2 regions of the Bacillus basilensis genome follow, and region 2 is predicted to be linked to the other one. Evidence: a T-box and tRNA genes for the amino acid it is inferred to sense, from the RefSeq annotation. Region 2 holds a T-box; the other holds one or more tRNA genes.

Region 1 (23,186 bases), on a different contig from region 2:
TAGCATTCCCGCAACACGGTTTGTTACGAAGTAATTCCGTAGGGCTTGTAAAAGACGCTATGCGTATGGGAGCTCATTTAGTAGGTGGAGTAGACCCAGCTACTGTAGACGGTAATATTGAAAAATCATTAAATACAATTATGGATATTGCAGTAGAGTTTGATTCAGACATTGATATTCATTTACATGACGCGGATCAACTCGGAACATTTACAATGAAGCGATTAGCTGCATTAACAGAAGAAGCAGGGTGGCAAGGAAGAGTTACGATTAGTCATGCTCTTGGACTTGGAGATGTATCTGTAGAAGAAGCGGAGGAAATGGCTGAACGACTTGCGGCATTAGGCATTGATATAACGTCAACAGTTCCAATTAGTAGACATGTAATTCCAGTTCCGCTATTAAATTGTAAAGGTGTAAAAGTTTCACTAGGAAACGATAGTATAACTGATCATTGGTCTCCATTTGGAACAGGAGATATGTTGCAAAAGGCAAATTGTCTAGCGGAGAGATTTAGATGGATTGACGAGCGCTCTTTAGGGAAAGCACTTCAGTTTATTACGGGCGGGAAATCTATATTAGATGATCAAGGAAATCGTCAATGGCCAAAAATTGGGGATGAAGCAAATATTGTCTTTACAGAAGCATCATGTTCAGCCGAGGTAGTAGCAAGACAAACAGAGCGTTGTGCTGTTTTATATAAAGGGAATGTTGTTGCTGGTAGTTTGCAAAAAGCGGCTATAAATAATCTTGTTTGAGAGGATGATTGAAATGCAAAATGTGTATTGGTTAACGAATGTACGATTAGAAATAGGTTACAAGTTTAATAATGAAGTAGTTACAGGTACAGAAACAGCTTTGCATCATTTACTCATACAAGATGGAAAGATTGAAAAGATTGTACTTGCGGATGTACCGCTTCAAACAGAATATGAAACGAAAGATGCGAAAGAATTGTTTGTTCTTCCATCGTTTGTGGAAAATCATTTTCACCTGGATAAGACAAAACTTGGTGGCCCATGGGAAGCGTGCACACCAGTAAAAAATATTATTGAGAGATTAGAGTTAGAACAGCAAGAGTTACCAATTTTAGCTCAAACAACTGGAGAGAGAGCAGAGTTATTACTCAGAAACATTTTAAATGCTGGTTCGACTCATATACGAACGCATGTAAATATTGATCCGTATATCGGTCTTAAAAACTTAGAATCTGTCCGTCAAACTTTAGAGAATATGAAAGGTGCGTTTACATATGAAATCGTAGCGTTCCCGCAGCATGGTTTACTTCGTACCGAAGCGCATTCTCTTATGAGAGAAGCGATGAAAATGGGCGCAACTTTAGTAGGTGGTGTAGATCCAGCTACTGTAGATAATAATATTGAAAAATCACTTTTTGATATGATGGAAATTGCTGTAGAGGCAAATGCAGATGTTGATTTGCATTTACATGATGCAGGGCATTTAGGTATTTATACAATTAAAAAATTAGCTCAATTTATAGAGGAGGCTAATTGGGACAGACGTGTCGCGGTCAGTCATGCGTTTAGTCTAGGTGATGTATCTAAAGAAGAAGGAGCAGATATGGCAGACTTATTAGCTGAGAGAGGAATGTCTATTATTACGACAGTACCAATTAACAGAAATATGCCGCCAGTACCATTGCTTACAGAAAAAGGAGTTTCCGTTTCTTTAGGTTGCGATAGTATGTTTGATTCATGGGGACCATTTGGAAATGCTGATATTTTTGAAAGAGTAGGGCGTTTAGCAGAAAAGTATCGCTGGATTGATGAGAAGTCTTTATCTTCTTCTTTGGCGTATATTACAGGTGGAAAAACGCCATTGGATCAAGAAGGAAATCAAGTTTGGCCTAAAGTAGGAGATAAAGCTGATTTCGTCTTCTTACAAGCTACTTGTTCAGCAGAAGCGATTGCTAGACGAGCGAAGCGACCAGCCGTGATGAAAGATGGGAAAATAGTAGCAGGTTCCTTGCAACATGTTCAAGGTGTATTGATTTGATTTACGTATCTCCCTAATTTATATATATTTTTTCAAGGGTTCCTAATGAAAGAATAGGAATCCTTCTTTTTTACGAGAAAAGGAGGGGAATAGGTGACACGTACATATATATTACTGTTTATATGTGTAGTAGTTTGGGGGAGTAATTTTATATTTGGTGCGATTTTAGTAAATACATTTCATCCGGTGTTGTTAACGACACTTCGCTTACTATTTATTAATTTGTTTTTTCTAGCGTACGCTATTATGTGTAAGAAAGACTTATATATAGAAAAGAATGAAATGAAAAGTGTATTATTAATTGGAATCATGGGTGTCGCGATTAATCAATGGTCTTTTTATGAAGGGTTACAAACAGCAGATCCAACAACAGCTGCGCTAATATTAGCACTTACTCCTGTTATGACTTCTATTCTAGCAGTATTTATTTTAAACGAACCGTTAACAGCTAAGTTAGTAATAGGAGGAGGGATTGCTACTTTTGGAGTATTTTTTGTAATTGGTGTTGGGCAGAGGTTCGTCTTTTCAGAAGGGTTAATATGGATTTTTATAACGATGCTATCTTTTTCTTTATCTATCGTTTTCATTCGGAAATTGGGGAACAGAGATGATATGTTTTTGATTACATTCTTTTCTTCAATTTTTGGTTTTTTAATTATGCTACCGTTTCTTGCTTTTACCTTTTCTCACATAACGTTGAAATACTCTATAGAGAGTTGGGCGCTTCTCATTGTGACAGCAATACTTATGCATGGAATTTGTACATTAGTTTGGAATAATCAATTGAGAAAAGCACAGGCATCAACAGCAGCCATGTTTTTAAATTTAGAACCATTCGTTACGATGGTGGTAGGTTATATTATATTGCAGAAAAGTGTAACAGCCATTCAAATAATTGGAGCTGTTTTTATCGTTTGTGGAGTTTATATTGCAACATTTGGATACGGGAAGAAATCGAGGGGACAAAAAGTGTTGTTTCGAAAAGCTACGTAATAGTATAGCGTGTATTTCTGTGTGAAATGTATGGAAGGGATGAAAAATTTGGACAATCAACATAACCAAAATCATATTATGGGAACCTTGCAATGGTTTATATTTTTATTGGCGAATTCAATCGCACTACCAATTGTCGTTGGCGGATTATTTCATCTTACGACAGAAGAAATATTTTATTTGATGCAGCGTACGTTTTTTGTAGTTGGTATATCTTCTTTTTTACAAGGGTGGCTTGGACATAGACTTCCAATTGCGGATGGACCAGCTGGATCTTGGGTTGGAGTATTTACCGTACTTGCTTATGCAACTGTCGGGCAAAACCAATTACATAGTACATTGCAAATTTTAGAATTAGGAATGATAATTTCCGGTGTTATTTTAATAGGATTAGGAGTAACTGGTTTTATCGGACGTATTTTATTTTTATTTACGCCGCTTGTGACAGGGACGTTTTTACTTTTATTATGTTTACAATTAAGCGGTGTATTTTTAAAAGGAATGCTAGGAATTACTGCTACTGCTTCCCAAATCGATGGATTTACAGCGATAATCGCGTTTAGTATATTTTTGTTCGTTATTATACTATCTAATTTTGGAAAAGGTTTTGTCAAAAGTTATGCGGTTTTAATAGGATTAATTAGTGGATGGATTCTTTTTCTAATGGCAGGAAAAGTTACGATTCCATCTCAAGTAACTCATTTTGTGCAACTTCCGCAAATATTTGCTTGGGGATTTCCAAAGTGGAATACAGGTATGGCAGTATCAAGTTTCGTTATGGTATGTATTTTAGTTTCAAATACAGTAGCAGCTATTATAGCAATTAATCAAGCTACCATTCAAAAAGCGACTATTGAACAGAAACAGTTGAAGGATGGTACGTGGGTTGGAGGGATTTCGCACATCATTTCTTCCGTATTTTCAACTGTAGGTGTCGTTCCGTTACCAGCAACGGCAGGATTTATTCGCTTAACAAAACAAAAATATATACGATCGTTCTTACTAGCATGTATGTTACTAGTCATAATGTCGATGTTTCCGAGTGTTATTCGTTACTTAGCATCGTTACCATCCGCTGTTGCATCTGCAGTTTTAATGGCTTCATTCGTACAGCTAATTGGAATTGGGTTAAATAATATAAAACAAGTGGAGCTTAATGAAAGGAATGTAACGATTTTAGGCATTGCAGTATTATTTGGCAGCGGTGTTATGTTTTTACCGTCTGGAGCGCTCCAATCCTTACCGTCTGTTATGCAATATATATTCGGAAATGGTTTGTTCGTAGGTACAGTTGTCAGCATATTACTAGAACAAATATGGCGTACCGAAAAGTAAGTGGATACAAAGAGTGAATGCAATGTATAAAAGTCTAAAATAACATGAGAAATAAAGCCCATTTTTATTCACCACCCGCACATTTCATTCATACAATATCTTGACTAAATAAACACCCAACTTACACATACACGGCTCTGGCTTAAGCAAGGAGGGTTATACCAGTTGAAGGAAAAAGCGTATCAATCTAAACCGTTACTCACAAAGAGAGAGAGAGAAGTATTTGAATTGCTGGTTCAAGATAAAACAACAAAAGAAATTGCGGGTGAACTTTTTATCAGTGAAAAAACAGTACGCAACCACATCTCAAACGCAATGCAAAAGCTAGGAGTTAAAGGACGTTCACAAGCAGTTGTTGAGCTTCTTCGCATGGGAGAGCTCGAACTATAAGAAAGCAGCCGACTTTTATGTAAAGAGTCGGCTATTTTTCTGTCTAAATTTTGAACTTAAAAAAGGTATCTCAGACTTTGAGAGAGAAGGTATGTTTAAGAAAAAAACGTTAAAAATAACTATTTTAAACATGATGAGGAAAAAGCTGTACATTTAGAAAAGCGAGTTCCGTTTTTATTAGAAAGTAAATTGAAAGAAGAAGGGGCTTTGTTTTATGTTGCTCCAAATTTCACGCCGCATGTCGTAGTAGATGGGCATTTAATTACAGGGCAAAATCCGCAGTCTAGTATGGAAATAGGAAAAGATATAAGAAGAGCTGTAAATAAATTATAGAAAAAGTGCTCGCTACTCATAAAGGTAGCGGGTATTTTTTCTATAGTGTAAATGGAAAATCCCTTAAACTAAAAAGAGGTATTGAGTATAGTGACTTCATTTATAATTAATGTGGCGTTATGTGCTAATTTATTATTATTGCCCTTACTGTTAGGAAGAGTGCACGGATTGTCGCCATTTGTTATCGGAATTGTATTGTTTGTTGCATCACTCTTTGGTATTGTGTCTAGTTTTATTACTGGAAAGATTGTCCCTTCGTTTGGACATGTGAATATGACTTATGTAGCGTCTGTCATTATGATTGTTGGCTTTTTAATTTTAGGGTTTATTCCGAATGGAAGTATAGTCGTTATTATATTGGCGATTATTTTAACGTTTATGAGTTATTCAGCCATTCAAGTATCATTAAACACATTTATACCGAAAACATTACATTCAGCTAAAGTTGGAGTAGGTCTTGGTTTATATAATTTAATTAATTTTTTCGGTATGGCATTTGGACCAGCTGTAGCAAGCAAAATTATGGAATCTACAAATAGTTATCGTTTGAATTTTATTTTAATCGTTATGTTAATTTCTGCTCATTTCTTCTTATTAATAGGAATGTCTTCTTTCCAAAAAAAGATGGAGCATTAAATATGTACTTTATATAGAAGAAACCGACTTTCCTATAGAAGGTCGGTTATTTTTCTGTCTTGCAAATTATGAAAAAAAGGAGCAAAATAAAAAAGGTCCTAGTCTATACAGGTACAAATGAAAATTTTCATACAGAAGCAGTTTAAGTTAGCGAACTTAAAGTTTGTAAAATATAATGATAAAATAAGATGATGAATGAGAAAACGGGTGATGAAGTTGAATAGAGCAATCGGTGTTATCGATTCAGGAGTTGGTGGTTTAACAGTAGCGAAGGAATTAATTCGTCAGTTGCCGAAAGAGCGCATTATATATTTAGGGGATACAGCACGTTGCCCTTATGGTCCGCGTTCTCGAGAAGAAGTGCGTCAATTTACGTGGGAAATGACGGAGCATTTACTAGATTTAAATATCAAAATGTTAGTTATTGCGTGTAATACAGCAACTGCAGTTGTATTAGAAGAGATGCAGAAACAATTACCAATTCCGGTGGTAGGAGTTATTCACCCAGGATCACGTACAGCTTTAAAAATGACAAACACGTATCATGTTGGGATTATTGGAACAATCGGAACGGTGAAAAGTGGTGCATACGAAGAAGCGCTAAAGTCTATTAATAACCGTGTTATGGTAGAAAGTTTAGCGTGTCCGCCTTTCGTTGAGCTTGTAGAGAGTGGTAATTTCGAAAGTGAAATGGCATATGAAGTTGTAAGAGAAACGTTGCAACCGCTGAAGAATACTGATATTGATACACTTATTTTAGGTTGTACACATTATCCAATTTTAGGCCCTGTTATTAAACAAGTAATGGGAGATAAAGTGCAACTAATTAGTTCTGGTGATGAAACGGCGCGTGAAGTAAGTACAATTTTATACCATAGTAAAATGTTGAATGAGGGAGAGGAACAAAGTGATCATCTCTTCTTAACAACAGGAAAAATAGGTCTATTTAAAGAAATTGCATCAAAATGGTTCGGTCAACCGATTGAAAATGTGAAACATATTCATTTAGAAAAAGAATAATAGTAGAATCCATATAAGTAAACTCCTGAGAAATCAGGAGTTTTTTTGTTTATAGGAAGCACAGCTTGTTCTAAAAAATGAAACAGCTCGTATACATAATAGTACAAACTTAGATTTTAGGGGGGAATGGCATGCCTAAATCCACTTTTAAATGGGTTGTTGGTGCTACTGTGAGCGCTGTTTTACTAACAGGGTGTGGCTTTATAAATCAGGAGAAAGCAACGGAACAAATTGATCCGCCAAAACAAGTTACGTATACAGAGGGTGGAAAGAAAGAAGTAGCTAAGAAAGATAAGCAAGGACAAACGGTGAATAGAGAACTATACCTTGTTGATAAAAATGGCTATGTTGTGCCGCAAACGTTAGCTATACCTACTCCGAAAGCAAATGAGGTCATTCAGCAAACGTTAGAGTACCTTGTGAAAGATGGACCGGTAACGAATTTATTACCGAATGGGTTCCGTGCAGTCATTCCAGCGAATACATCGATGACCCTAAATTTGAAAAAAGATGGGACGGCAGTCATTGATTTCTCTAAAGAAATGAAAAACTATGCGAAAGAGGAAGAACGTCAAATCATTGAATCTATTGCATGGACGTTGACGCAATTTAAAGAAATAAAACAAGTGCAGTTCCAAATAAATGGTGAGAAATTGGCGAAGATGCCTGTTGGTGGTACACCGCTTGGTGAAGGCGTGAGCCGTGCGAACGGTATCAACTTCGATGATGAACAAGTAGCGGATGTAACAAATACAAAACCAGTTACCCTTTATTTTATGGCGCAAAATAATAATAAACAGCAATACTACGTACCAGTAACACGCCGCGTTGTAGAAGGAAAAGAAAATGATTATGCAACCATTATAGATGAACTTGTAAAAGGACCGATTCATCAATCGCTCCTGAATGATTTCAATCCAGGAGTTAAGCTGATTACGAATCCGAAATTACAAGACGGAAATCTTACATTAAACTTTAATGAAAATATATTTATAAACCCAGATAAAAATATGGTTTCAAATTACGTATTGAAGTCATTAGTTTTATCTTTAACAGAAAAGAAAGGCGTAAAAAGTGTTTCTATTGAAGTGAATGGTAAAGCGAATCTTATAGATGAAAAGGGCGGAAAATTAATAAAACCTGTAGATCGTCCAGAAAACGTGAATACAGGTAGTTTTTAATCGTCGATAATTTGATATACTTAAGTAAGAAAGAGGAATTGCTTTTTGGGTTCCTCTTCTTTTATTGTATACATATCATACATTTAAATTTGGCTATACTAACAAATAGTTATGAGGAGGTTATTTTTATGCGAGTAGATGGTAGAGAGAAAACAGAATTACGCCATATACATATTCATACGAATTATTTAAAACATCCAGAAGGATCAGTGTTAATTGAGGTTGGGGATACAAAGGTAATTTGCTCAGCGACAATTGAAGAGCGTGTCCCGCCGTTTATGCGTGGAGAAGGAAAGGGCTGGGTAACAGCTGAATACGCGATGATTCCACGTGCAACAGAGCAACGTACAATAAGGGAATCAAGCAAAGGGAAAGTAACAGGGCGTACAATGGAAATCCAGCGCTTAATTGGACGAGCATTACGTGCGGTAGTTGACTTAGAAGCACTTGGTGAGAGAACGGTTTGGATTGATTGTGATGTTATTCAAGCTGATGGTGGAACGAGAACAGCTTCTATTACAGGTGCATATGTAGCAATGGTATTAGCTTTCGAGAAGTTATTACAAGCAGAAAAAGTATCTAAAATTCCAGTGAAAGATTATTTAGCAGCAACTTCAGTAGGGATTGTGGAAGAGCAAGGTGTTGTTTTAGATTTAAACTATGCAGAAGATTCTAAAGCAGACGTTGATATGAACGTAATTATGACTGGAAAAGGCCAGTTTGTTGAAGTACAAGGAACTGGAGAAGAAGCGACGTTCAGCAGAGCGCAGTTAAATGAATTACTTGATGCTGCAGAACAAGGCATTTTCCAACTGATTGACATGCAAAAAGAAGCGTTAGGTGACATCGTATCTCATATAGAGTAGAGGTGGAAAATATGAAACAAGTTGTTGTAGCGACAAAAAATATGGGGAAAGTACGTGAATTTGCTGAGTTATTTGAGCGATTTGATTTAGAAGTGAAATCATTACACGATTTTCCTCATATTGAAGAAGTAGAAGAAACTGGTGAAACATTTGAAGAAAATGCGATCTTAAAAGCGGATAGTTTGAGTAGACAGTTGAATGCAATCGTAATTGCGGATGATTCAGGTCTTATTGTAGATGCTTTAAACGGGAAACCAGGCGTATATTCAGCTCGTTTTGCTGGAGAACCGAAAGATGATCAAGCGAATATTGATAAAGTTTTACAAGAATTAAATGAAGTAACGTTTGAAAAGCGTAAAGCTCGTTTCTACTGTGCATTAGCAGTTGCTTTCCCTGAAGGGGATAAAAAGCCTGTCATTGTAAACGGGACATGTGAAGGATTTATTTTAGAACAACGCCGCGGGGAAAACGGCTTTGGATATGATCCGATTTTTTATGTGGAAGAATATAAAAAAGCGATGGCGGAACTAAGTTCAGATGAGAAAAATGCTATTAGTCACCGCGGACGTGCTCTACGTAAGCTAGAAGAAAAAATCCCTGAATGGTTTTTAGGAGAATAAGGGAGAGAGATTGATGAAAGCTTTAATCGTAAGCGATAGTCATAGCTCTGTGAAGGAATTACAGCAGTTAAAAGAGAAGTATGAAGGGAAAGTAGATATCATGATTCATTGCGGTGATTCAGAGCTAACGCCTGCTCATGAAGAGCTGCAAGGTTTCCATGTGGTAAAAGGGAATTGTGATTATGCTAACTTTCAAGATGAAATTGTAACTGATGTAGACGGCATTCGTTTCGTAGTTGTGCACGGACATCGTCATAACGTGAAAATGACGTTACAAACATTAGCGTACCGTGCAGAAGAAGTAGGGGCGCAAGTTGCATGCTTCGGACACTCTCACGTATTAGGTGCGGAATTAATCGACGGCGTTTTATTTATTAATCCAGGCAGTATTTTATTACCGCGTCAGCGTGTAGAAAAGACATTTGCCTTATTAGAAATGGATGAAAATCAAATGGAAGTTCGTTTTGAAACACTAGACGGACAGCTAGTTGAACAAGCAGTTTTTAAAAGAGGATAATAAAAATTATCCTCTTTTAAAAAAGGTGTTGACTTTATGTATGGTTATACATATAATAAATATTGTCGATAGGGCAAAAGCGCTAACGAAGAAAAATAAAATAACATATGCGGGTGTAGTTTAGTGGTAAAACAAGAGCCTTCCAAGCTCTGGTCGAGAGTTCGATTCTCTTCACCCGCTCCATGTCCCAGTAGCTCAGCCGGATAGAGCATACGCCTTCTAAGCGTACGGTCGGGAGTTCGAATCTCTCCTGGGACGCTAAGAAAACCTTGTTATCTTTTGATAACAAGGTTTTTTGTTTGTCTACAAATTGATGTATGTGCAAGAGGTTTAAAAATATTATAACGAGATATATGATAATGAGTATATGCAACAGATTAAAGTGCATTAAAAAGAGCGCTTAAAAACGCTCTTTGCTAGTCAGTTATATTATTTGTTTGTTCAGACTCATCAAATGGTTTATGCACGTATTGAAAACCGTATCCAGCTTCAACGAGAACCTCATCAACCTTTTCTAAAAATTCTTTGCCCCATTCAGTAAAAAGATATTTCCCGAATATCTTAATAACAAAACCATACCCTTTTACTTCAGGATACCTTTCGTAAACCTCGTCACTTTCTATAAAGCCCAAATACAAATTGATTTTTTCTTGCAGTAATTCAATATGTTTTTCCTCATCAGACCAGTCTAATTCATCAGCGATGACTAAATAGGCTATTTTTTCTTCTTTATTGTAGCCCATAAAATCAACTTTTTCTAATTCGTATAAAGACATAAGTACACCTCTTATCTATTGTTTTCTTCTAATTTCAACTTTAGTTGGAGGTATTTCCGTACCGCCTACAAAAGATGGTTTCCCTTTGCCTCAACTATTCTTATATCTTCTAGATCTTTATTGGCTCCTAGAAAATCAAGTCTTGTCTTTATTCCTGTTTTATCAGTCTTTAAAGTTATTTGTTCTACTACTGTATCTACCTCTTTTGAGAAGTCCTTATGTACTTCTTTTTCAAAGGCTTTCCCAGCTTCTTGATTTATTCCTATTTGTACCTGGCTTTGGGCTTTTACTGCTTCTCCTATAATATTTTCACAAGAAAATGATACCATATCTATACATTAGCTAGTGTATGTTAAACAAGCGATGAAAGAATCGCTTATATATTGTAGATAATAGGTGGGCCGGAAGTTCGGATCTCTCCTGGGACGCTAAAAATTGATGTTTTGGTGTAAGAGATGGGGGTAGGAATGAAATAGCATAATTAATACGAGTGAAAGATTATCACAAGAAGTGATTACTTATAAGTTTCGCGTCTAGTTTGGGTTATAATTGTAGCTCATTCTTAATATCTGTAACCTTTCCTTCGATATTAAGCAGTTGTATATGTAATTCTTTTTCTTAAATAAAAGGAGCATCGTTTATGCGCCCTGTTCCTCATAGTATTTAATTTAAAGAATCAATAGGTTTATGATGGAAATCGAATTCATATCCAGATGCCCCTAATTAATCACTTACAATGTTATAAAACTTTTTACCATTCTAGTACGATTGAGCATCCGTTGTCGGAACTTATCCCCGGCAGTGTGTTACAATTAATAGAAGCGGAAAACGAGAATCTCCAATTGTGACTGGACGTGTGATTGGTTGGACAGTTTAAGAAGGTTGTATAAAAAAGGGAGATGGCGCAAAGATGGCGAGAGCAAAAGAGAATGATTTAACGGAGAAATTGGCAGAAGGTCAACGTAAATATGGTGACGGCAACTTTACAATACAGAACATCGGTGATGAAACTAACCCGAATTGGACTGTCGTAAAAAATGTGAGGAAGGGATCGGCAGGCATTCGCGAAGAGGAAGATATATTAAGACTGCGATCAAAATATATAAAATAGTACGGAAATGGGCGGGTCAGGAGTTCGAATCTCTTCTGGGGCGCTAAGAAAACCTTGTTATCTTTTGATAACAAGGTTTTTGTTTGTTTTAAATTAATTATTAATAAACTTCTCAAAGACAAAACCATAATCTTTCACGTTATATTGTTTCTTCGTATCAACGAGCCAGTTAAAGGCGATTTCGTTTATTTCTTTAAATTGTTCTGCCAAATTTACTTGTGCGTTTGAAATACGGCTAAAAGCATTAGATGCCATATCTAGACTTTTATGTGCATACTGCAATGTGATGTCGTTGTCGTATGAAATTTCTTCGATTTTAAGTAAAGCCTTATATAAATCTTTTAATTCTTCAATATGTTTTTTATGAACATCAATTGAGTAATGCTCATCGCCCATTTGAAACTTAATTTCTACATCTAAATCAATCGTTCCGGCAGTTTCAAGTGCTACGTTTTTAATTTGATATTTGCTATAACTAAAGCGGCGTAATGTACGTTTTTTACTTGTCGCACTTGTGCCATCTAGGTGAATTAATCCTTTGTTTGTGAAACAATATTCATCTGATTTTGATTTGATTAGAAAATAAATTTTCTCCCCATCTTCATGCATCACGTAATCATCGGCATCAACTTTATCGTAATCTTTCGGTGTAATGACAGAACCTACATCGCTTAATCCTAAAACATCTGCAGCCATTTTTTTAAACATACATAATCCCCCTTTTAAATTAAATTCTTAATTGTATAAAAATATATTAACATGATTTCGATAAAGTGTTTTCTTATAATTAAAAATATTTGAAGGGAAGTTGAGAAAAGGAACGAATAATTATTTCAATCCAAAATTATTTAGTAAATCTATTAGTTTAAGAGTGGATTTTCCGAAAAATAACCAAGAGAAAAAAGTTAATTTTGCATGTGATTATAGAGAAATTCCGTGAAAGTACCTCAAACGATATGAGGTGTTTTTCTATCCCTTTTTGAAATCTTACAATTCTGTAAGGTAACTGTAAGGTAGTTCGATGGTAACGAATTACTAATCCTCTATAATAAAGGTAACAACGATAAAACGAGGAGGAAGAAATGATGAAAGGATTAATCGTAACGGGTTTAACAGTTGCTTTCGGGTTTGTAGCATATGAGAAATTAACGTATGTAGTTGATGTTGTAAAACATTTAATCGCTTAGAGGAAACTACCATGAGAGGGAAAGGGAATGAGTGAATGAATGGAATGGTTATTTGGAATTATAGGTACTTGTAGTGTAGTGTTATTGTTCTTTGTCCCAAGTGGTATACTTAGTTCGACGACGAGTTTGTTCTTCTTAAGTTTGTTTGCTTGTACGATGCTTATCATTATGTTTTTAATGAAGCGGAGTAAACCAATCTTCTATTTTAGCATGATTGTTATGGCAATTATTGTTCTCCAAATTATTACCCTTGTTATATACCCCACTATTATAAAGGCTTTCCAATAATGATGAATCCTCTGCTTTCATTGCTGAGGGTTTTTATTTGTACATTTTTAATTTTCGGTAAGGATTTGTTTATATTGAAATATAAAAATTAAATATTTTCATATTTCAAACAAAGGGTTTTGGGATGTTGTGTTCTCATTACTCATTTGATATATTTACTTTAAAGATAATTAAAATCTAGAAAAAGAGGCGGACGTATGGATAAAAAAGAAAATACGGTCGTATTGTTTCCGCAGCTATCAGAGCGATATATTGATGAAGGTTTTTTAGCGCTGAAAGAGCGGAAATTCGAAGATGCATTGCGCTGCTTTGAAATATTACGTCAGTATAATGCAGAAACGGAACAAACGGAACTAGCTTCAGTTATTTGTTTGTTAGAGTTAAAACATATGGAAGAAGCGAAAGACAAATGTGAACAGTTGCTTGAAGCGGGAGCTGTATTATTTGGTGATATTCTTGAAACGTATGTGACGATTTTAGTTCAAACAAATGATTATGAAGGCGTTATTGAAACCGTTGAAAAAGTATTGCAAACGAAGGATATAATGCCTGAGCAAAAGGAAAAATTAGCACAGCTCGCTTTATTTGCAGAAGGTATGTTAAATGAAGTGGATACGTCACTAGTCGATTCGAATTTTGAGTTGGATGAGTTTACTAATGAAATGTTTGGAGAAAACTTTGGGCAAAAGCTAAGAGCGATTCAGCAACTTTCGTTAAAAGACTTGGATCTTGCATTACCTATTTTAAAGAAATTTTTAATAGACGAAAAACAGCACCCTTATTTGAAAACTTCTATTTTGTATAAAATGGTAGAAAATCAAATAGAAGAAGAGATAGAGGTAGAAAAGTTTGGGAATACGATTAAGGTAATTCCAGCATTTACAGGTCATAATGAGGAGCAATCCGATAACATTATACATACATTATCAAACCGATTAGAGCAAAATTATCCTGATATATTTGATGCGATGGTTACATATTGGAAAGAATTGCAAATTAGCGTTTTCCCATTCGCTCTATTAATGGATAAAGTGGAGATTTGGGCTGCTGTTTTAGAGAGAATTGGTAGAAAGCGTTTCGGATTGACTATTGATGAAGAAGAGCTTATGACAGCGTATAATATTGAATTAGAAGAGTTTCATATTGCCTATCAATGGTTATTGCGTGTTGAAAGAGAAGGATATTTGCCCGTATAATTATGAAAAAGAATCGTTCGGTTCTTGAAACGAGCATATTCTATGTTATAATGTAAGGGTTGCAAAAGGCAGAAAACTGCCTGTTTGTAAGAGAAGAGAAGTGTAATTCTCTTACTTAATATGTTTCATATTATTCTCGAACAAAATATACCGTAATTGTCTTTTAGGCAATTAGTAGATTGGAACATTATATCTGAAAGCTTTTGCTAGAGGATTATTTGTACTTTTGTTATTTCAAAAAAGAGATAATGAAGATCTTAATCTATAGAGGTATGTGCATACATTATTATAGTTGGAGGGAAAGAATAAATGGCTGCAAAATGGGAAAAATTAGAAGGTAACGTAGGCGTTTTAACAATCGAAGTTGATGCTAAAGAAGTAAACAACTCTATCGACGCTGCGTTCAAAAAAGTAGTAAAAACAATTAACGTACCAGGTTTCCGTAAAGGGAAAATGCCTCGTCCGTTATTCGAACAACGCTTTGGTATCGAATCTTTATACCAAGATGCTTTAGACATCATCTTACCAAAAGCATACGGTGAAGCGATCGATGAAGCTGGTATCTTCCCAGTTGCTCATCCTGAAATCGACATCGAGAAGTTCGAAAAAAATGCTAACCTTATCTTCACTGCAAAAGTAACAGTGAAACCTGAAGTTAAATTAGGTGAGTACAAAGGTTTAGCGGTAGAAAAAGTTGAAACAACTGTAACTGACGAAGATGTAGAGAACGAATTAAAATCTTTACAAGAGCGTCAAGCTGAACTAGTTGTTAAAGAAGAAGGAACTGTTGAAAACGGTGATACAGCTGTAATCGACTTCGAAGGTTTCGTTGATGGCGAAGCATTTGAAGGCGGAAAAGGCGAAAACTACTCTCTAGCAATCGGTTCTGGTACATTCATCCCAGGTTTCGAAGAGCAAGTAATTGGTCTTAAATCTGGTGATTCTAAAGACGTTGAAGTATCATTCCCAGAAGAGTACCATGCTGCTGAATTAGCTGGCAAACCAGCAACATTCAAAGTAACAATTCACGAAATCAAAACAAAAGAACTTCCTGAGTTAAACGACGAGTTCGCTAAAGAAGCAGACGAAGCGGTTGCAACTCTTGATGAATTAAAAGCAAAACTTCGTACAAACTTAGAAGAAGGCAAAAAGCACGAAGCTGAGCACAAAGTACGTGACGAAGTAGTAGAATTAGCTGCTGCTAACGCTGAAATCGAAATTCCAGAAGCTATGATCGACACTGAGTTAGATCGTATGGTTCGTGAATTCGAGCAACGTTTAAGCCAACAAGGTATGAACCTTGAGCTTTACTACCAATTCACAGGTACTGATGCTGACAAGTTAAAAGAGCAAATGAAAGAAGACGCTCAAAAACGCGTAAGAATCAACCTTGTTCTTGAAGCTATCATTGAAGCTGAAAACATCGAAGTTACTGAAGAAGAAGTAACTGAAGAAGTTGAAAAAATGGCTGAAATGTACGGTATGCCAGTAGACGCTATCAAGCAAGCTCTTGGAAGCGTAGACGCTTTAGCTGAAGATCTTAAAGTTCGTAAAGCTGTAGACTTCTTAGTAGAAAACGCTGCATAATAAAATAACAAGGCACGATTTTAATCGTGCCTTGTTTTATAAATATAGAAATATATTTATAAAACTTTTCGATGAAGAAGGAAAACTTCCTTAATAAGTCGAATATACATATTTCAAAAGTTTTAAAAACTTTTTATTTGTACATAACTAGTCATATTATTTGTATTTCTCGCCACGTAGTGACATAATATGTATTTACATACGATACATTTATCGTGTACATACGAAGGCAAGAGGTTAGCACTTTGTAAGGGGTGTGAAAATATGTTTAAATTTAATGATGAAAAAGGGCAATTAAAATGTTCTTTCTGTGGTAAAACACAAACGCAAGTTCGAAAGTTAGTTGCAGGTCCAGGTGTTTACATTTGTGACGAGTGTATCGAACTTTGTACTGAAATTGTACAAGAGGAGCTTGCGAAAGACGAAGAAGTAGAATTCAAAGATGTACCGAAACCGGTAGAAATTCGTGAAATCTTAGATGAGTATGTCATCGGACAAGATAACGCGAAAAAAGCACTAGCGGTAGCGGTATATAACCATTACAAACGCATTAATTCTAACAGCAAAATTGATGATGTAGAATTAGCGAAGAGTAATATCGCACTTATCGGGCCAACAGGTAGTGGTAAAACATTACTGGCACAAACGTTAGCGCGTATTTTAAATGTTCCATTTGCAATCGCGGACGCAACATCTTTAACTGAAGCTGGATACGTTGGGGAAGATGTAGAAAACATCTTACTTAAATTAATCCAAGCAGCGGATTATGATGTAGAAAAAGCGGAAAAAGGAATCATTTATATTGATGAGATTGATAAAGTGGCACGTAAGTCCGAAAATCCATCAATTACACGTGATGTATCTGGTGAAGGTGTGCAGCAGGCACTTCTGAAAATTTTAGAAGGTACTGTAGCAAGCGTTCCACCTCAGGGTGGTCGTAAGCATCCGCACCAAGAGTTTATTCAAATTGATACAACGAACATCTTATTCATCTGTGGTGGAGCGTTTGATGGCATCGAGCCAATTATTAAACGTCGTCTTGGTGAAAAAGTAATTGGATTTGGTTCTGAGAAGAAAAATGCTGATGTAAATGAGAAGCATGTTTTATCTCACGTATTACCAGAGGATCTTTTAAGATTTGGTTTAATTCCAGAGTTTATCGGTCGTCTTCCAGTTATTGCGAACCTAGAACCGCTTGATGAAGATGCTCTTGTTGATATTTTAACGAAACCGAAAAATGCACTTGTTAAGCAATTCCAAAAACTATTGGAGCTTGACGATGTTGAGTTAGAGTTTGAAGAAGGCGCACTAATTGAAATTGCGAAAAAAGCAATTGAACGTAAAACGGGTGCTCGTGGACTTCGTTCTATTATTGAAGGCTTAATGCTAGATGTAATGTTCGAACTTCCATCTCGTAAAGATATCGAGAAGTGTGTTCTTACAAAAGAAACAGTAGCTGATAATGCACCGCCAAAATTGGTGTTACAAGACGGTACTGTACTTGATACAAAAACATCTGCATAATGCGAGGGAGAAACAGCAATTTTTATAATTGCTGTTTTTCTTTATGTTTAGCTATGTTCCTCCGCGGAAATACTAAGAGATAAAACATTGCGGGAGGAAATAAATGATGAGCTGGACAAATATATTTTTACTTGTTCAACTTGTTTTTGGTGTAATTGTCGGATTGTATTTTTGGCATTTACTTCGAAATCAGCGAACACAAAAAGTTTCAATTGATCGAGAATCGAAAAAAGAATTAGAACAGCTTCGTAAAATGCGCGAGATTTCTTTAACAGAGCCGCTTGCGGAAAAGGTACGTCCTACATCCTTTTTAGATATTGTAGGGCAAGAGGACGGGATTAAGTCGTTAAAAGCGGCTCTTTGTGGTCCGAATCCACAGCATGTGATTATATATGGCCCGCCAGGTGTCGGGAAGACAGCGGCAGCACGTCTCGTATTAGAAGAAGCGAAACGAAATCCGAAATCTCCATTTCGCACAAATGCAACATTTATTGAATTGGATGCGACGACAGCTCGGTTTGATGAACGTGGTATTGCAGATCCTTTAATCGGTTCGGTGCATGATCCAATTTATCAAGGTGCTGGTGCAATGGGGCAAGCGGGTATTCCGCAACCGAAAAAAGGTGCGGTAACAGATGCACACGGTGGTATTTTATTTATTGATGAGATTGGTGAACTACATCCGATTCAAATGAACAAGATGTTAAAGGTGCTAGAAGATCGGAAAGTGTTTTTGGAAAGTGCATACTATAGTGAAGAGAATACGATGATTCCAACGTATATACATGACATTTTTCAAAAAGGTTTACCAGCCGATTTTCGCTTAGTTGGGGCGACGACACGTTCGCCAGAGGAGATTCCTCCTGCTATTCGATCGCGCTGTTTAGAAGTGTTTTTCCGTGAGTTAGATACAGAAGAAATTCAAAAAGTAGCGAAGAATGCAGCTGACAAAGTGGAAATGCAAATTGGTGAGAATGGTATTGAAATGATCGGGATGTATGCAAGAAATGGACGAGAAGCGATTAATCTTGTACAAATTTCAGCTGGAATGGCAATAAATGAAGAGCGTTCTTTCATTAAAGATGAAGATATAGAGTGGGTTGTTCACTCTAGTCAGCTTACACCGAAGTATGAAAAGCGTATTTATCCTATTCCGAGAATCGGTCTTGTAAATGGACTTGCTGTGTACGGACCAAATACAGGTGCGTTATTAGAAATTGAAGTAACAGCAATCAAGGCGAAAGATAAAGGATCGGTAAATGTTACCGGAATTGTTGAAGAGGAAAGTATTGGTAGTCAAACGAAATCAATTCGCCGTAAAAGTATGGCGAAAGGTTCTGTAGATAATGTATTAACAGTACTTCGTTCTCTAGATGTGTTGCCAGAAGGGTACGATATACATATTAATTTTCCAGGCGGGATCCCGATTGATGGGCCTTCGGCAGGAATTGCTATGGCAACAGGTGTATATTCAGCAGTGCATCGTACGTATGTGAATAATGAAGTAGCGATGACCGGTGAGATAAGTATACACGGAGAGGTGAAACCTATTGGTGGTGTGTATGCAAAAATAAAAGCCGCGAAAAAAGCAGGTGCTAAGAAAGTTATCATTCCTGCTGAAAACATGCAACCGTTTTTATACACAATAAAAGGAATTGAAATCATTCCTGTTCGTAAGTTAAATGAAGTATTTGAGCTAACATTTATGCAGGAAAATATGCATCGAGAGCTTGATATACATACTGCTGTGGACGAAACAGATGCACAATCAATGTGAGAATGAAGATAATAACATTTGCCAGACTTCGTTTAAGTTTGTATGCTTAAGCGGAGTCTTTTTTTCTTTTTATAAGGGAAAAAAACGAGGGATTTACAATTGCGGAAAATCTCTGCAATTGCATCTAGATGTATTGTAATATAAAATAGTTGAACAGGAGTTTAATTTATTATGGAGGTGCTATGTCTAGTATGAATACGAATGAAAGAATCGTACCCCTCCTACCATTAAGAGGCGTTCTCGTATATCCAACGATGGTTCTGCATCTTGATGTAGGACGTGATAAATCGATACAAGCACTAGAGCAGGCGGCAATGGATGAAAATATCATCTTTTTAGCAATGCAAAAAGAAATGAATATCGATGATCCGAAAGAAGATGACATATATAGTGTAGGTACAGTGGCGAAAGTGAAGCAAATGTTAAAATTGCCGAACGGTACGCTTCGTGTCCTTGTAGAAGGTTTACATAGAGCAGAAGTAGTAGAGTTTATCGAAGAAGAAAATGTAGTGCAAGTTTCTATCAAAACGGTAACGGAAGAAGTGGAAGATGATCTAGAAGAGAAAGCTCTTATGCGTACGTTACTGGAGCATTTCGAACAATATATTAAAGTTTCGAAAAAAGTTTCAAATGAAACATTTGCAACGGTAGCTGATGTAGAAGAGCCAGGAAGATTAGCTGATTTAATCGCTTCTCACTTGCCAATTAAGACGAAGCAGAAACAAGAAATTTTAGAGATTATATCTGTGAAGGAACGATTACATACACTTATTTCAATTATTCAAGATGAACAAGAGTTACTTAGTTTAGAAAAGAAAATTGGACAAAAAGTGAAACGTTCAATGGAGCGCACGCAAAAAGAATATTTCTTACGTGAGCAAATGAAGGCGATTCAAACTGAACTTGGCGATAAAGAAGGTAAGGGCGGGGAAGTTGAAGAACTTCGTGAGAAAATTGAACAGTCGGGAATGCCTGAAGAAACAATGAAGGCTGCACTGAAAGAATTAGACCGTTATGAAAAGTTACCAGCAAGTTCTGCGGAGAGCGGTGTTATTCGCAATTATATGGATTGGTTATTAGCACTTCCGTGGACAGAAACAACAGAAGATATGATTGATCTTGTTCATTCTGAAGAGATTTTAAACAAAGATCATTACGGTCTTGAGAAAGTGAAAGAGCGCGTGCTTGAATATTTAGCGGTACAGAAGTTAACGAATTCATTAAAAGGACCTATCCTTTGCTTAGTAGGACCTCCTGGGGTCGGAAAAACTTCGTTAGCGCGTTCAATTGCAACATCATTAAATCGTAATTTTGTCCGTGTTTCCCTTGGTGGTGTACGTGATGAATCTGAAATTCGTGGTCACCGTCGTACGTATGTTGGAGCGATGCCAGGACGTATTATTCAAGGTATGAAAAAGGCGAAATCAGTTAATCCAGTCTTTTTATTAGATGAGATTGATAAAATGTCTAACGATTTCCGTGGAGATCCATCTGCAGCATTACTTGAAGTGTTAGATCCAGAACAAAACCATAACTTCAGTGATCATTATATTGAAGAACCATATGATCTATCGAAAGTTATGTTTGTAGCAACTGCAAATACACTTTCAAGTATTCCAGGTCCATTACTTGACCGTATGGAAATTATTTCGATTGCTGGCTATACAGAACTTGAAAAAGTTCATATTGCTCGTGAACATTTATTGCCGAAACAATTAAAAGAGCATGGCTTACGAAAAGGTAATTTACAAGTACGTGATGAAGCACTTCTTGAAATTATTCGTTATTATACACGTGAGGCTGGTGTTCGTACGCTAGAGCGCCAAATTGCAAAAGTTTGCCGTAAAGCAGCAAAAATTATCGTTACAGCAGAACGCAAGCGCATTGTTGTAACGGAAAAAAATGTTGTTGATTTACTTGGTAAGCACATATTCCGTTATGGGCAAGCTGAAAAAACAGACCAAGTTGGTATGGCGACAGGTTTGGCGTATACAGCAGCAGGCGGGGATACACTTGCGATTGAAGTCTCTGTAGCGCCAGGTAAGGGGAAATTAATTTTAACAGGGAAACTTGGGGATGTTATGAAAGAATCAGCACAAGCTGCGTTTAGTTATATTCGTTCTCGTGCAGAAGAGCTTCAGATTGATCCGAATTTTCATGAGAAAAATGATATTCATATTCATGTTCCAGAAGGAGCAGTTCCAAAAGATGGACCGTCAGCAGGTATTACGATGGCAACGGCACTTATTTCTGCACTAACAGGTATTCCTGTAAGTAAAGAAGTGGGGATGACAGGTGAAATTACACTTCGTGGCCGTGTATTACCAATTGGTGGTTTAAAAGAAAAAACATTAAGTGCTCACCGCGCAGGTTTAACTAAGATTATTTTACCAGCGGAAAATGAGAAAGATTTAGATGATATTCCAGAGAGCGTAAAAGAAAACCTTACGTTTGTGCTTGCATCTCATTTAGATGAAGTATTGGAGCACGCATTAGTAGGAGTGAAACAATGAAAGTAACAAAAGCAGATATTGTAATTAGTGCTGTTAAACCAGAACAATATCCAGACAGTGATTTACCAGAAATTGCATTAGCAGGTCGTTCAAATGTCGGGAAGTCTTCCTTTATTAATAAAATTTTAAATCGTAAAAAGTTAGTACGTATTTCTTCTAAACCAGGAAAAACGCAAACGTTGAACTTTTTCTTAATCAATGAGATGATGCATTTTGTTGACGTTCCAGGTTATGGATATGCGAAAGTATCTAAATCAGAGCGCGCAGCATGGGGCAAAATGATTGAAACGTACTTTACAACGCGTGAGCAATTAGACGCAGCTGTATTAGTAGTTGATTTACGTCACCAACCAACAAACGATGACGTAATGATGTATGATTTCTTAAAGCACTATGAAATCCCAACAATTATTATTGCAACGAAAGCCGATAAAATTCCGAAAGGAAAATGGCAAAAGCATTTAAAAGTTGTAAAAGAAACGCTTGCTGTTGAAATTGGCGATGAAATTGTTCTATTCTCTTCTGAAACAGGACTTGGAAAAGAAGAAGCATGGAAAGCAATTCATAAAATGACAAAAACAAAAAACGCGTGACGAATGTCGCGCGTTTTTTTCTTTATACATTTTTAGCGTACATTTAACGTAACTTCAATATTTCCTCGTGTTGCTTTAGAGTAAGGACATACACCATGAGCAGCTTCTACAAGTTCTTGTGCTTCGCTATGTGAAACGCCAGCGACATGTACATCAAGTACAGCAGATAGGCCGAAACCACCATCCGTATCTTTTCCGATAGAAACGTGAGCAGTTACTTCTGTACTTTCTACTTTCACACGTTTTGTACGAATGACAAGTTGTAAAGCACTATCAAAACAAGCGGCATAACCAGCAGCAAATAGTTGTTCTGGGTTTGTTGCCTCTCCGCCTGCACCACCTAGTGCTTTCGGCATTTTCACATCAAGATTTAATATGCCGTCATCTGAGACTATTTTTCCGTTTCTTCCACCTGTAGCAGTTACTGAAGCAGTATATAATTTATCCATGTTTATTCCCCTTTTCTATCATTAATTGTTTTCATTGTTTCAATTAGTTTATTTAATTGAATTAATAAAGAACGATATTCTTGTTCTGTAATTCCTAAATTTGTTGCCATTGTTGTCGGTAATGAACAAGCCTTTTCTTTTAAATCTTTACCTTGTTCTTTTAATTCAATACAAACTTTTCGCTCGTCTTCTTTGGAACGAACGCGTTTTACAAGTTGTAATGATTCCATTCGTTTTAACATAGGCGTTAACGTACCGGAATCTAAAAATAGACGTTC
Region 2 (8,702 bases):
TTGTGGTTGTGCAGCTGGTTTAGCACGTCCATCAGCAGGTCAAGCAGTTGTTCGTGCTGAAAAACAACCTGATCATCTTGTAACTGTATTCGCAGGTCAAGATAAAGATGCTACTGCAAAAATGCGTGAATACTTCGGAGAAATTCCTCCATCTTCACCATCAATGGCATTATTAAAAGGAAAAGAAGTTGTTCACTTCATTCACCGTCATGAAATTGAAGGTGCAACTATGGACGAAATTATTACGAACTTAGAACAAGCTTTCGAAAAGAATTGCTAAAGAAGGGGGAGAGTAAATCTCCCTCTTTTCTTTATATAGAGGTGAAACAATGATAGTAACAACAGCAGGAAGAACAAACAAAGAAATGACAGATTATGCAAATAAGGTAGCAGCAGAATTAAATAGTTCTTTCGTTAAACGTAATGACATACCAGTACATACACTGCATGAGCAGTATGAACAAGATATACTTGTTGTGGGCAAAAACCGATTAGCTATTTATCCAAAAGGTACGGAAGAGTCGTTTTTCTTTCATCCAAACTCAGCGATGTTTCGTGTGAAAAGGTTAATGCGCGGAGAACACGATCCATTTGTACAAGCTGCTAAATTAGAGAGCGGAATGACAGTGTTAGATTGTACGCTCGGTATGGCATCAGATAGTATTGTAGCTAGTTATATTGTTGGTGAAAGCGGAAAAGTAACAGGACTTGAAGGCAATGAATATATGGCTTACATCATGGGAAATGGTTTGCAAACATGGTCTTCATCCGTTTCTGAAATTGATGAAGCAATGCAACGAATTAATGTAAAGCAAACGGGGCATTTTGAGTTTTTAAAACAATGTGAGGATAATAGTTATGATGTTGTTTATCTGGATCCAATGTTTGAAGAAACTGTCATAGAATCAGATGGAATAAAAGGGTTAAAACACTTCGCTTTGTATCATGATATTACTGACGAAACAATTGCGGAAGCGAAGCGTGTGGCGAGAAAGCGTGTCGTTCTGAAAGATCATTTCCGTAGTTCTAGATTTGAAAAACATAATTTTCACGTATACAAAAGAAAAAGTGCTAAGTTTCACTTTGGTGTAATTGACCTTTGCTAATTGTTTGAAAAGATGTATAATAAGCAATAATTAATTAAATATACTGTCTGTGATGAAGAGAGTAGTCTTTTTTAGACGGAAAGCGAGCTAGGGATGGTGTGAGCCTAGTGCGGAAGAAAAAGATGAAGCGCACTTCGGAGATGCTTCTTGAACGAATAGTAGAGTAAGCCGAGGCCCCCTGTCCTCGTTATAAACGGGAAAGTGGTTTGTAATGAACAACAAGGGTGGTACCACGGGTTAAAACTCGTCTCTTTTTTAGAGACGAGTTTTTTGTGTTTTAAAAAATAAGGAGGTTATTTCATGGATTATAACACGCATTTTGCGAAAAGTTTATCCAGTATTTTAAAGGATGAATTAACGCAAAACCAAATTTTAGAATTAATTGAAACACCGAAACAAGATGATTTTGGAGATGCAGCGTTCCCATGTTTTTCACTTGCGAAGCAATATAAAAAATCACCAGCTTTAATCGCAAAGGAAGTTACGGAGAAATTAAGTGACCCGTTCTTTACGAAAACAGAGGCTGTTGGTCCTTACGTAAATGTATTTTTTAATCGTGAAACTGTAAGTGATGCAGTATTAAAAACGGTTTTAGCGGAGAAAGAAGAGTACGGCCAAAATCACATTGGCTGTGAAAAAACGGTCGTTATCGATTATTCCTCTCCAAATATCGCGAAGCCTTTTTCGATGGGGCATTTACGTTCTACAATGATTGGAAATTCCCTGAAACATATCGCTGAAAAATGTGGCTATGAAGTTGTAGGAATTAATTATATTGGGGATTGGGGAACACAGTTTGGAAAGTTAATTACCGCCTATAAAAAATGGGGAAATGAAGCAGTAGTTAAAGAGGATCCAATACGTGAACTATTTAAGTTATATGTTCAATTCCATGAAGAGGTAAAAGACGACGAAGAACTAGAAGAAGATGGACGCGCTTGGTTTAAGAAATTAGAAGAAGGTGATGAAGAAGCAGTTGAGCTTTGGAATTGGTTCCGTCACGAATCCTTAAAAGAATTTTCTCGTATTTATGAACTTCTCGGTGTTGAATTTACTAATTATCAAGGAGAAGCTTTTTATAATAATTTAATGGAAGACTTTATTGGGATTTTAGAGGAACATGATTTGCTTGAAGAGTCAGAAGGTGCATTAGTTGTTAATTTAGAAGAAGAGGGAATGCCGCCTTGCTTAATTAGAAAATCAGATGGTGCGACTATTTACGCAACGCGTGACTTAACAGCAGCGTTATATCGTCAAAACACATACGCATTTGATAAAGCATTATATGTAGTTGGCCCGGAACAAAGTTTACATTTCAATCAATTTTTCACTGTATTAAAAAAGCTTGGATATACTTGGGTTGATGGAATGGAACATGTACCGTTTGGGTTCATTTTAAAAGATGGTAAGAAAATGTCGACACGTAAAGGGAGAGTTATTTTACTTGAAGAGGTACTTGAGGAAGCAATCGAACTTGCAAAACAAAATATTGAAGAGAAAAATCCAAACTTAAAGCAAAAAGAAGAAGTAGCAAAGCAAGTCGGTGTTGGTGCAGTCATCTTCCACGATTTAAAAAACGAACGTATGCACAATATCGAATTTTTATTAGAAAACATGCTGAAATTTGAAGGTGAAACAGGCCCATATGTCCAGTACACACATGCACGTGCTTGCTCTATTTTAAGAAAAGAAAGTGTAGAATTTGAAACGTGTACGTTTGTATTAAAAGATGATCATAGTTGGAGTGTCGTAAAATTACTAAACAAATTCCCGCAAATAATTGAAGCAGCCTTCACCAAAAATGGGCCATCAATCATTTCGAAATACGTATTAGATGTAGCACAATCGTTTAATAAATATTATGGAAATGTGCGTATATTGGAAGAGAGCGAAGAGAAAGATAGCAGACTGGCATTAGTGTATGCTGTGACGGTTGTATTAAAAGAAGGATTACGTTTACTTGGGGTGGATGCTCCTGAGGAGATGTAGCATAGTAGTAAACTGACAAACCGGTTTTAGTATGAACCTGGTTTGTTTTTTTATTAGATATATAATTCTTTTGCAAAATCAATTAAAATCTTTTTAGAGAGGGTGATTCATATTGATCCGAACTTTAATTTTGCAAATTCCTTGTCATAGAAGAGCGGAAAGAAGTTTCCTTAAACTACAAAAGTACATACCTTTATGTGCGCGTTGTACAGGCATGCTTATCGGTATTTTAATGTTTCCAATTTATTTTTATATAACCCCTTCATTTCTTTTGGCAATCATACTATCATTTTCTGCTCAAATTCCGTTACTCATTGATGGTTTCACCCAAAAGTGGAAACGGAGAAGCAGCACAAATTTGCTAAGAGTAACTACCGGTGTATTAAGCGGTAATGGTATGGGGTTATCCATTTCGTCTAGTGTTATATGGATATTATCTTAAGGTATATAGTAACGGAGGTATTTACATAAATGTTCTGGGTTTACTTAATTCTAATTTTTATTTCAGGCGGAAGTGGAATCGGTTTTATAATTCAAAACAAGTATACAGAAGCAATAATAGCTTTTGTTATTTGCGCACTACTGATTTGGCTGCTGTATTATTATCTTAAAAGAAACAAAAGAAAGAGAAAATCAGATTGTGGTGATGTAGACTGTACGGATTGTTTAGATTGTGATTGTTCGAATTAAACTTCTAGTTATCTACCTTTCTTCCGAATTAAAAGCTAGCGTATCTTTAAAATACACTAGCTTTTTTGCTTTGAAATTTTAGGAATGACGTAGGAATACGGCTATTATATAGAGAACTGTAGTTTTGTATATAAAAGGAGGCGTTCAACTTGGAAACGTACGATTGGAACAGTAAACTAACATATTTAAAAAACACAAGAGACTTATATTACAATGACGATTATGTAAGCTTTTTAGTAAATACAGTTTGGAAGATCACTAAGCCAGTACATATCGTTGATTACGGTTGTGGATATGGTTATTTAGGCTTAATATTAATGCCATTACTTCCAAAAGGATCCAAGTATACAGGCATTGATAGTGGAAAAACATTAATAGCGGAAGCGAGAGAGTTGTTTCGTTTACTCCCATATGAATCAGAATTTATTGAGGGAGATGCTACAGAAATTGAATTGAACAATACATACGATATGGCAATTTGTCATGCTTTCTTGTTACATATGAGTTCACCAAAAACGATGCTACAAAAAATGATGCATTCAGTTAAAAAGGGCGGAAAAATAATCTGTTTTGAACCACATTGGATTTCAAATATGTCTTCATACGTGTTAGATGGGGAGGAGCAATCGGAAATTATTCAGCTAGGTATTTTGCAAAAATTATTTGAATGTGATACGAAGAGAAACGGTAAAGATGGCAATATCGGCATGAAAATACCGATGTATTTAAGTGAATTAGGTGTGAAAAATATTGAGTGTCGAGTGAGTGATAAAGTGAATTTTTTAGACGCTAATATACATTACAAAGATAAAAACGATTTGTATCATTCTTTAAAAGAAGAGGGAATAGCGGGCAATCCAGGAGATAAACAGCAATTTATAGAACGTTTAATGGCCAGGGAATTAACATATGATGATGCGCTAGCTCAATATGAAGCTGAACTACGATTTTTTAAAGCATATCATTTACATTCCTCTTTAGTATACGCTCCGAATATGAAAATTACATTTGGTGAAATAGTATGTTAAAGGGTAGTAATACGATGAAAAATGTCGCTGAATGTCGATATTCGACATATAATCGCTGATATATTTGAATTATCGCCGATATAATTTTATGTACAGAGTTCACCTTTCGAAAGATAAGATCCACATGTTACGTTATTACATATAATCAAACAAAATACAGAGAAAAACAATCATTTTTACTATATTTTGTTATAAATTTGAATAATATTAATTAATACCACTCATTATAAGTGATTTTAGTTGAATACCTACTATATGATGTGTAAAATCTAAGCAAGTAGCAGTTTAAATAAATATTCGAGGTGAATACATGCTAGATTTTAAGCAGTTAGATGCTTGTTTGAAAGACAAGAGATTTATAGATGGATTACAGGAAATAAATAATGAAATTTCATATATAAAAGAAAAGAATACTTTATCTTATTTGAAGAATTGGCTTGCTAATATTCCTTCACATAAAGAGTTTGATATATTAATACGTCTTACTGATGAAGGGCTTATGCACCAATACAGTTCATTCCTCATTCGCTATGCATATAAAAAATTCCCAAATATGAGAACGCTCTCTTTATATTGTGATGAGTTAATCGATGAGCGGAAAATACTTGAAGTAGAACAGTTGTTAAAAGATTCGTTAGAAGAGGTAAATAAAGAAGAAATAAAAGTTGATCTTTTAGCGAAAACATATTTTACGTTAGTACGATGTTTGCTAGAAATGAAACGAAATGAAGAAGCCCTTTTTTATATGAAAAAGGCAGAAGAGTACAGTGCACGTGCTGTATTTGATAAATGGGGCTACGTCTATATGCATACAGGTGAATGGGAGAAAGCAGAAGAACAATTTATAGCTGGCATGCAGCATAAAGATTGTGAAGAGTTATCTACCTATTTATTATCACAGTTATATGCGAATAAAGGAGAACAAAAACGTGCATTACAGCTAATTGATGATGCGATTGTAAAGTTCCCGCAAGTACCATATTTTCATTTTGAAAAGGTAAAATATTTATTAGATTTAGAGAAGTATGAAGAGATGTTAGCGGTAATAGATAATATAAATAATCAGCTCCCTTATCATGCTTATAAAGCTTATTTTGTACATTTACGTGCAGAAGCGTTTTACAAAATGAATAAACTTGTAGATTTACAACAGTTATTAAAAGAAGAAAAAAGTTTAAAAGAGTCTTTATATCATAATTTAGAAAAAAATCCAGATGGAAAAAAGGTTCACTTACCTATAGTTCCAATTGTACAAAAGGATAATTATTGTGTGCCGACAAGTTTAGAAATGATGTTGCAGTTATGGGGAGAAAAACGTACACAAGATGAAATAGCAGAGTTTATTTTTGATATGACTGGCTCGAAGTTTTCAGATACTGTTTCTTATTTAGAAGAATTAGGTTATGAATATCGTTATTTTAAAGGGAATGTGGAAAATTATAAGAGACTGCTAGATCAGGCGATTCCCGTTTTATTAAGTATAGATATTGAGCATGCTTCACATGTGCAAGTGCTAGCTGGATATGATGATACGTTACAAGCTTTTTATGTTCAAGATCCGAACTTTATAGAACCAGTTATTGTGGAATATAGTAAGTTACAAGAAAAATATCGTTATACAGGTTGTTTAGCGATTACGTTTGTTCCGAAAGAAAAGAAGGAACAATTATCATTTTTAAATGAAGAAGAAAATCATTATTTTAAATCCATTTTTTCTTTAACGGATCATTTAGATGAACAAGATAAAGATGGGATTCATAGCTTAGTACAGTTTTTAAAAGAGACGAGTGATAATCCGAATACGTGGTTATATACGATTAAACATTTAGATGTTGAAGTAGATAATAAGTTTATTTTATCTTGTATTGAAAAGTTAATGGAGAGGTTTCCGAACTCAGATTTTGTTAAATTACATGGTGCGCAGTGCTTTATTCGCCTTCAAGAATTAGAAAAAGCAGGGCAAATGCTCGCGAGTGTTGAGAAGAAAAATAATCGTGCTTTATATCATTTAATAAACGGAAGATATGCTTTTGAACAGGAAAGTTATATAGAAGCAATTTCAAGTTTTCGTTCCTCATTACAATTAGATGCAGATCAGCCGATTGCTTGGAGTTTTCTCGCATTATCATATATGTATATCGATCAATCTGAAAAGGCATTGCAGTTTTCTCAAGTTGCTTTAGAACGTAGTCCAGAAAGATTCACTTTAACGAATCACGGGTTAATATTAATAGATTTAGAAAGATATGAAGAAGCGTATGAAATCTTTAACGATCTGTTAAAAGAGTATAAAAATGAAGCACATGTATGGTATGAGCGAGCGAGATGTGCGCATCATTTAGGGAAATTATATTTAGCGATAAAAGGGCTTAAAATAGCGATTCATTTGGATAGCAATGCACCTTACATTTATACGAAACTTTCGGAAATATACGAATCTGATTTGAAGGATGAGGAAAGTACGAAAGAAATTTTATCAAAAGGTATTGAGAATTGTGATGATAAAGCACCTCTATACGTAAAATTAGGTGATTATCACTTTCAAAATGATAGTCTGGAAGAAGCAGAAGTATTGTATAAGCGTGCTTTAGAAGAAAATGATGAGGATGTTTATTCTCATTTCGGACTTACACAAGTTTATATGGCAAGAGAGCAATACATGGAAGCAAAAGAATATATTCTCGGTATTGAAAAACAAATTGAAAAGAGTCAAGATTTTCATATGAATGCGGGAATGGTTTTATGGGATGCTGAGGTTGAACTTGGTGGAAATGAAGAAGGGTTTAAAGTAGCGTTGTCTAAGTTAGAGAGTGGTATAAAGCAGAGCGAATATAATGTAGCAAGTGCGTTAGATGAATATGTGAATCGAATTAAAGGAACTGTATTTGTACAACGAGGGATAGCATTTTTAAGAACGCTACACAAAGAAAGAAATGAAGTAAGTGAATTCGGTTGTTATACAGGTATTTTATATGAATCTATTGGGCAGTACGGCCAAGCGATGAAAAGATATAATCAGGCGATAGAACAAAAGGCAACAGCATTACCTTATTACCGAATTGGTGAAACACTTATGGCATTAGGGCAATTGGTGGAAGCAAAACAAGCGTATGAAACATGTTTAGAGCTTGATGGGAATTTCGTAGGTGTACATTTACAGCTTGCAGAAATATACGAAAAAGAAGAAAACCGCTCTAAAGAACAAAGTCATATGGTTCAGGCAATGAAAGAAGAGCCGCTGCATATTAATATGGAATATTTGGCACAGCTTTCAGTAGAGATGAATCTTCAGGAAGAGTTACTGACTGAACTGGAACAATTAGCAGACGAAGTACCTGAAATATGGCGATTAGATGCGATTGCCTACGTATATGGAGCGATGGATGAAATAGATAAAGAACAAGCGCAGATTGAAGAAGCACTACAAGTAGATGGTGAGCATACAGAAGTTCTATATCATTATGCAAAAGTATTAGTGAAAAATAGAAATGCAAAAGCGATTGAAATTGCAATGAAAGTGATACAAAAAGATGTAAAGAATGAACGTATATTTGATGTATATGTAAAAGCGACAGAACAACATAAGAAATTGTCTAACATACGAGATTTTCTTCATACATTAAAAGTGAAAAAAGTAGAAAGAAGTATGGCATTTATGTATGCTGCATCTGCGGTTACAGAAAGATGGATTGAACGTCAACAAAATGAACAGCCGAAAAAATCCATATTTACGAGAGCTTTTTATCGTATGAAAAACCGTGCGAAAGAAATTTCGATTATTACTACAATCATTGATTTATATGAAATTTCCTTAAAGTTAAATTCGAAAAATAGTATGGCAGCGCAGCGATTTGCACTATTTTACGAGAATGTGGCGATGTATAAAGAG

What was found. A T-box is a leader RNA that pairs with one kind of tRNA and senses whether it is charged. The one in region 2 lies ahead of argS (arginine--tRNA ligase), so its partner is inferred to be a tRNA-Arg.
Region 1: it encodes a tRNA-Arg, which carries the amino acid that the T-box ahead of argS (arginine--tRNA ligase) is inferred to sense. The anticodon was not compared.

Annotation. Positions count from the first base shown of each region.
Region 1 covers NZ_JBNTQO010000019.1:41,450-64,635, reverse strand. The annotation lists gene ACQVV1_RS25100 (amidohydrolase family protein) at 1-758, shown strand, start outside; gene ACQVV1_RS25095 (amidohydrolase family protein) at 772-2,016, shown strand; gene ACQVV1_RS25090 (DMT family transporter) at 2,110-3,009, shown strand; gene ACQVV1_RS25085 (purine/pyrimidine permease) at 3,040-4,344, shown strand; gene gerE (spore germination transcription factor GerE) at 4,510-4,734, shown strand; partial or broken gene ACQVV1_RS25075 (type 1 glutamine amidotransferase domain-containing protein) at 4,858-5,067, shown strand; partial or broken gene ACQVV1_RS25070 (MFS transporter) at 5,155-5,703, shown strand; gene racE (glutamate racemase) at 5,914-6,723, shown strand; gene gerM (spore germination protein GerM) at 6,855-7,904, shown strand; gene rph (ribonuclease PH) at 8,033-8,770, shown strand; gene ACQVV1_RS25050 (XTP/dITP diphosphatase) at 8,782-9,390, shown strand; gene ACQVV1_RS25045 (metallophosphoesterase) at 9,404-9,907, shown strand; tRNA gene ACQVV1_RS25040 (tRNA-Gly) at 10,017-10,090, shown strand; tRNA gene ACQVV1_RS25035 (tRNA-Arg) at 10,092-10,165, shown strand; gene ACQVV1_RS25030 (DUF6572 domain-containing protein) at 10,324-10,683, opposite strand; gene ACQVV1_RS25025 (hypothetical protein) at 10,749-11,012, opposite strand; gene ACQVV1_RS25020 (hypothetical protein) at 11,594-11,794, shown strand; gene ACQVV1_RS25015 (PH domain-containing protein) at 11,888-12,502, opposite strand; gene ACQVV1_RS25010 (hypothetical protein) at 13,021-13,269, shown strand; gene ACQVV1_RS25005 (hypothetical protein) at 13,467-14,465, shown strand; gene tig (trigger factor) at 14,775-16,052, shown strand; gene clpX (ATP-dependent protease ATP-binding subunit ClpX) at 16,317-17,576, shown strand; gene lonB (ATP-dependent protease LonB) at 17,683-19,353, shown strand; gene lon (endopeptidase La) at 19,536-21,866, shown strand; gene ysxC (ribosome biogenesis GTP-binding protein YsxC) at 21,863-22,459, shown strand; gene ACQVV1_RS24975 (organic hydroperoxide resistance protein) at 22,492-22,908, opposite strand; gene ACQVV1_RS24970 (MarR family winged helix-turn-helix transcriptional regulator) at 22,911-23,186, opposite strand, start outside.
Region 2 covers NZ_JBNTQO010000029.1:13,535-22,236, forward strand. The annotation lists gene ACQVV1_RS28440 (BrxA/BrxB family bacilliredoxin) at 1-280, shown strand, start outside; gene ACQVV1_RS28445 (class I SAM-dependent methyltransferase) at 330-1,106, shown strand; T-box leader at 1,147-1,361, shown strand; gene argS (arginine--tRNA ligase) at 1,407-3,095, shown strand; gene ACQVV1_RS28455 (DUF2085 domain-containing protein) at 3,208-3,537, shown strand; gene ACQVV1_RS28460 (hypothetical protein) at 3,567-3,785, shown strand; gene ACQVV1_RS28465 (class I SAM-dependent methyltransferase) at 3,935-4,813, shown strand; gene ACQVV1_RS28470 (bacteriocin-processing peptidase family protein) at 5,124-8,702, shown strand, end outside.